Regions from separate parts of the Paenibacillus hexagrammi genome, predicted to be linked through region 1. Evidence: riboswitches for the same ligand, from Rfam matches in the RefSeq annotation. Region 1 holds a riboswitch; the other holds the start of a gene.

Region 1 (3,305 bases):
TTCTGTCGAACGGATTCATGTTGCACCCGCTTCACTTGCAGATGGCAATTCTGGCTATGAAAGCACGGTGCTGATCTCGAAGCGCGGCGGCAATTCGCCGGAAGTGCCGATTCAGTTCCATTTTAAGGATGGCAGCACTTTGGATAAAACCTGGAGCGGAGCGGAAAGCAGCATCGAGTATAAGCTTGCAGGCGCCTCACCGATTGACTGGGTAAGGATTGATCCGAATTATTCGCTCGTTCTGGAAAATAAACATATCAATAACTTTATGCTAACTGAGGTTGACCCCACTTGGAAAATCCGCTGGAATTTGGGCATCATTCAATTCCTGCAGACGGTCTTCGGCTGGGTCGCTTGGTAGAAAGGGGGACGCCGCGTGACATCGTATATGAAATCCGGCTTTCGGGCCGCCGTGCAGCAGCCTTTCGCCGTGATTGTCCTGTTCTTGTACCAGTTGGGCTGGGGCATGGCTCTCTACAAAATGGTTCAATCTGTTCTCGTTCCGCTCATGCACCGGTTTCCCGGCAGCAGCCAGCCCAAGCTCGCGATGCAGCTGTTCTTGGCCGAGGGGCAGTTCCAGCTGTTCAAAACCGACGTAAGCTATTCCTATCTCTGGACTCTCGTCATCCTCCTCGGGGTGCGCATGCTGTTGACACCAATGCTCAATGCCGGCATTTATTATTCGATCACACATACGGAACAAAATGCGGGCTATCGATTTTTCAAAGGAATCAGAGAGTTATCCTTATCGTTCTTTCTCTGTTATGCGGCCCGGGTTGCACTTACCATGCTGCCTCTGATCTGGCTCATTCCGGAGGTTCAATCCATCTATGCCCACAGCACCTCCTATGAGAGTGCCGCCTTATCCATGCTGCCATGGCTAGGGGGACTGCTCGCCTACGGCTTTATTCTGCACCTGCTCTTTATGCATGTTCAGTTTGCCCTGGCACTGCGCAGCGGCATCATCGCCACAATCGGCGCCTTCCTTCGCCATCTGCTGCCGATTGTGACTATCGCCCTGCTGCTTGTCATCGGCTCGGGACTATTGGCAGGTGTTACCGTCACTGCAACTTATATCTGGGCAGGACTGCTTGCCCTGATGATTTATCAGCTATTCCCCTTGTTCAACATGTTTCTTCAAATGTGGGCATTAACCTCTCAATATCATCTCTGGTCAGCCAAAAACAACTCTTAATCGATAGTAGAATGGCACATATGCTGTACAAAAACAGCCTAAATTCATCGAAAATGCCGGGTCCCTTGAAAAAGGGGCTATTTTTTTGTCTATTTTGAGAAGTTTCACACATATTTTTATAGAATAGCGCATAGGAAGGAGGAATTTCTTATGTTTATGACGAATCCTTCGGATTAGGATAAAAAAAACCAACAAATCATGCCGAATTCCCGATTAATTTTGGGAAACGGGGGAACCACTCCGGGTGAATTGATCTTGCTAGACAGGGATCATAGGGAACCTTCAACCGAACCCTCCAGCTAACCTCGTAGGCACCGGAAGGAGACAAGCAGTTGAAAAAGGTTGTTGCTCTCGTTTTCAGTCTTGTTCTATGTTTGAGTTTGAGTGTAGGGAAGCGCTTTCGCAGCACAATCCACAATGGATGAAACGGTTGACGGATTGCTCGGAACTCCGTACAAGTACGCGGGTACGACAACAAAGGGTTTTGATTGCTCCGGATTTACCGCTTACGTGTTCGCGCAATTCGGCATTGACCTTCCTCATAGCTCTAAAGCACAAGACGAAGAAGGCTACTGGGTTGACAAAAAGACCTTCGCAAAGGCGATCTTGTCTTTTTCAACACAGGAGGCGACGGTGTTTCTCACGTAGGCATCTATCTTGGCGACGGTGAGTTTGTACATGCCGCAACCAACGACGGTGTAGTGAAAAACAAATTAAGTGAGTCCTATTATGCTAAGCGTTATGTATCTGCGCGCCGTGTACTCTGGGACGATATTTACAACCAGCTGACTGCTGAATCCAATTAATTAAATGATTGCTAACGAATAAAGCCCCGGCATAGCTTCGCTCCTAATTCGAGCAGCCCGCAGGGCTTTTATTCTTTTTTCTGGAGGCATGGCATATGAAATTGTTCATACATCGAAAAGACTTACGGATCGAGGACCTGACTGCATTCGACTATCTGTTCGCAGGGGGCACCCTTCCGTTCATCTGCTCATTCTGGATCCATATCTTCTGCGCAACAACCGGCATGCGGAGCACAGCGGAGTTTGCTTCTTGAGCTATGTCAGAAGACTGCAGACTGTATACGCCGAGGCCGGCAAAATCCTTCACATCGTCTACGGGGAGCCTACGGAGGTGATGGACCTTGCGTTGGGACTAGCCCGTTTTGACGAGGTCGTTGTTCATCAGGACTTTACGCCTTATGCCGTCGTGCGCGACCGCAAGCTGCGGGAAGTCGCCCAAGCCCACGGTGTGAAATGGACATCTCTTATCGATCATACCTTGACCGATCTTGCAGATTTTCAAAGATTTGCTCAAAAGAACGAGCCATACAAGGTGTACACTCCGTTCTTCCGCAAATGGACGGCCTATCTGCAGATGTTCTACCGCCCCTCTTCTCCGCTCTCCCTAAAGGACCTGCAAACTGTCAGTCTAATGGATTTCGAAGGCGGAGCAGACGTTTTGAATTCGTTTCGTTTGCCTTTCGAGTTGGGTACTTTCACGGCTCCTGATGATCCAAATGAGAGGCTGCGGGACTTTCTCGAGGACCACCTGCCTTTCTATGCGGAGCGCAGGGACCACTATGCCTATGACGGTACCAGCTCACTCAGCGCAGCTATCAATACAGGCGCCATCTCGATTCGCCATGTGTATGAGAAGCTTCTTGAGCATGAGCAGTCCGCTGCCTGGCTCAGACAGCTGGCTTGGCGGGATTTTTATATCTATCAATCGGTGTATGATGGTGACTTTTTCAAATACGAAAAGAAATACGATCTGTCGTCCCTAGATGATCGACATTTTGAGAGCTGGCGCAAGGGAGAGACTGGGATTCCGATTATTGACGCAGCGATGACGGAATTGAATGAGACCGGACATATGCCGAACAGGCTGCGCATGGTCACGGCTATGTTCTTGACCAAGAATCTACTGTGTCCGTTTACACTCGGCGAGCAGTATTTCCGCTACAAGCTCAGCGATTACGACAACACGCTGAACCGGGGCGGTTGGTTATGGTGCGCTTCGCTAGGCTTCGATGCCGCCCCCTACTTTCGCATCATGAATCCGGTCACGCAGTCGGCCACTCATGATCCGTCAGGACAGTATATTC
Region 2 (3,305 bases), 1.6 Mb from region 1:
CCTTAAACCTATTCACGCGTTTCTCACTCTCCTTTTCCCCATATTGCTATTATATAGTTCTATTATAGCAGCTTTATTTCATTCTGGAATAAAGTTAGCCCGGTTTTTGAATTCATAAATGCTTATCGTCCTAATTAGTTTGAATGATAATAGAGTATCTTGATCTATTGGGATTGCTTTGGATGAAATAACCGTTCATTGGAAATAATTCTATATAATAAGGACTGATTCTTCTATGAAATGAGATTAATCGATGAATGAACTTAACGAACTACAAACTGCTTTAAGCGACGCCAGGTGGGTGTACTGGTATCAACATGTGTTTCTCTCGTGGCAGTGGCTTTTGCTGCTGCTGTTTACGGCGGTGCTGACTTTGGTCTGGGTCATGGCTGTAGACCGAATCCGTCTGCTTGCCATTGTCTTCTTTGGCTCATGCATATTTATAGCATCTCTAATAGCTGACTCTTTGGGAGGCGAGCTTCAGCTGTGGGATTATCCCAGCATGCTGCTGCCCTGGGGACCGCGGATTATTTGTATTGATTGGTCGATTGCCATATTCTCCATGATGATTTATCAATTATTCACGAATTGGCTGTTATTTCTGGGGGCCGCAATTTGTTTGAGCGCCTTTTTCTCCTTTATTTTGGAGCCGCTCGCATCCGTTTGGGATATCTATCAGCTTTATGCTTGGGAATACTTATATTCCTTTCCCATCTACATACTTCTCTTTCTCTTGGTAAAAGCAATTACTGATAAGATCGCAGCCGTGCAAAAACAACACTCCCACTAAAACAAAAAACCAGCTCCCAGAGCTGGTCAGCACACTATGAACATGAAACATTTCGCTGGCTTCTAACAGCAAGCTGAGGCATTGCGGGAAGCTCGTTAACGGATATAATATCGTTGGTCTTCTTGACCGGTTTCTCCCAATACTGCTCGCTTCCCGGAAGATCGTCAAACCATGCGGCGTCATCAGGGCAATCCAAAATCATAAACTTGCCGTACTGATCATCACGGGATTGATGATATTTCAAGTAGGCCTTGCCATCCTCAATCGCCAAAATCTCAATCTTGCCGGAGGTATGGCTCATGGACAAACGCACCCTTTTGCCTAGACCCGATGTGCGAGCCTTGGCTTCCTCAACCAAACGGTACACCTCTGCAAGCGGCAGGACAAAGTCCCTGTTGCCCGCAACCGGACGGTTAATAAAGAAGTAATACGGGGTTACACCGGCCCAGGACAGCTTATCCAGCAGCTCGGCCAGCACCTCAGGGCGGTCATTAATGCCCTTCAGCACAGGGGTTTGATTGACGACTATGGCTCCAGCTTGATGCAGAGCTTCGAAGGCTTTCTTCGCTTCAGCCGTAATTTCACGCGGATGATTGATATGCGCCATGACATAGATCCGTTTGTCAGCGCTGGAATGATTCCGAATCACTTCAAGCAGCTTCTCATCCTCATAGATCCGCATCGGATTGAAAACGGGTATTTTAGAGCCCAGACGGATAATTTTCACATGATCAATTTCACGCAGCCTATGGAAGATCTTCTCTAACCGGGCTGTGCCTAGAATCAAGCTATCTCCGCCAGTTAGCAGCACATTATTGATTTCGGGATGCTCCGCAATATAATTCAAGCCCGCATCGACATCAGACGTCGCTTCATTCACATCATTGCGGAACAAGCGCTTGCGGAAGCAATACCTGCAGTAGGCGCCGCACACTTCTGAAACGATCAGCAGTGCTGTCGTCCGGTACTTATGCTGGCAGCCCGGTACGACATAATTCGTATCCTCATCGGATGCATCCCACCGCCCATACTCAGACAGCTCGCCTTCATTGGGAATGACTAGCTTCTTGATCGGATCATGGGGATCGTTCCAGTCGATCAATCGTAAATAATAATCGTTCACTCGAAACACGAATTTCTCGGTAATCTGTTTCAGCTTCGTTCGCTCATGCTCAGGAATTTCCATAATTTTATCGATATCGGTAATATACTTAGGTTGCGGCATACGAGTCCTCCTTGGCAGGTCGATAGTACGCTTAACAGACCACAGTATGAATGGAAAAGAAGCGGATTGTGCAGCTGCTTGCTCTCTTCCTCCTTCCTTCGGTTTGTCTGGCTTCTTCTTCCGGTCTGTCTCTGTTCCCAGAGCTTCAAGGCCTGCATAAATAAGCCGGTGTATAAACATAAAAAAATGACCCGCCATAGCTGGATCAAGAAGCTGAATCACTCCTTTTATCCGCTATAATCGGGCCCTGTAGACACAAAAAACCCGATGTACGGGTCAACAAAACGCATAGGCTCACTTATGCTGTTACGACCCATCCACTGCTGACGAGGTTAGCTGTCGGGCTCGGGAAAGATGGTTCCCTACATGAAGCATGCATGATTCGCCCCTAAAAATTGGTTCCCCCGCTTTCCAATTCAAGAACTGGAAATTAAGCGTAGTCATAGTTTACATAATGTTCCTCCTCTTTGTCAACGACAGCAGAACGTTCCGCTATCTGCGCGTTGATTTCAGCCAGAAGCCGCCGTTGAGCCGCTTGGACTCCATCGTCACCACAAATGCCTTAGGATCAACAGCCAGGATACAGTCGTACAAATATTTTTCACTTTTCCGCTTTGCCAGAACCTCCAACATAAGACGCTCGCCGTCACGCCCCCAACCAATCCAAGAAGTTACACCAAAGCCTTGCCTACGCAAAAATGCCGCCATATAATTATGAACCTCATCGGTAATGACTTTCACGGATATGTAGCCGAGCGCTAATCTCTCTTCAATCCAAGAGCCTGTCAGCACACCAAGACCGTAGCCTACGGCATAAACGATCAAACATGCAGGCTGGTCGAGATATTTTAAAACCAAATTCAAGCCAATTACATAAATGATGATTTCCAGCATACTAAGTGCAGCCGCCGTGTAAGTTTCACCCTTCAACGTCAGAAGCATTCTCAAGGTAAAACAGGAAACGTACACAATCTGAATCGCTAAAATACTGGCCAAGATCGTAAGCAAGTTGTCCTCCCCTTCCTGGAAATGAAGGCCCGCCCGACAAGACAGGCGGACCCTTCATGTGAAGGCACAAGACGCTTTGACAGCGCCGAGCAAAATATTTTACGAACGAGTAGCGATGTAATCCGGTCTCGGATTCTGACCTGAATACGGCTCCGCCAATTTATTATGCACACTGTTGTAGACAATAAATACATTGCTTCTTGGCAGCGGCGTGATGTTGCTGTTAGAGCCGTGCATCAGATTGCAGTCGAACAGAACGATGGAGCCCGCATTCCCTACAGG

The links. Region 1 has a riboswitch for cyclic di-AMP ahead of L0M14_RS32150 (C40 family peptidase). Riboswitches for the same ligand answer to the same signal wherever they lie in the genome.
Region 2: another riboswitch for cyclic di-AMP. It lies ahead of L0M14_RS21960 (KamA family radical SAM protein); the one in region 1 lies ahead of L0M14_RS32150 (C40 family peptidase).

The regions. Positions count from the first base shown of each region.
Region 1 covers NZ_CP090978.1:6,481,681-6,484,985, reverse strand. Annotated here, with positions in the region: gene L0M14_RS29835 (M1 family metallopeptidase) at 1-361, shown strand, start outside; gene L0M14_RS29830 (hypothetical protein) at 377-1,195, shown strand; cyclic di-AMP (ydaO/yuaA leader) riboswitch at 1,385-1,524, shown strand; partial or broken gene L0M14_RS32150 (C40 family peptidase) at 1,613-2,001, shown strand; gene L0M14_RS29820 (cryptochrome/photolyase family protein) at 2,090-3,305, shown strand, end outside.
Region 2 covers NZ_CP090978.1:4,850,580-4,853,884, forward strand. Annotated here, with positions in the region: gene L0M14_RS21955 (hypothetical protein) at 254-790, shown strand; gene L0M14_RS21960 (KamA family radical SAM protein) at 825-2,015, opposite strand; cyclic di-AMP (ydaO/yuaA leader) riboswitch at 2,322-2,462, opposite strand; gene L0M14_RS21965 (DUF2179 domain-containing protein) at 2,508-3,023, opposite strand; gene thpD (ectoine hydroxylase) at 3,123-3,305, opposite strand, start outside.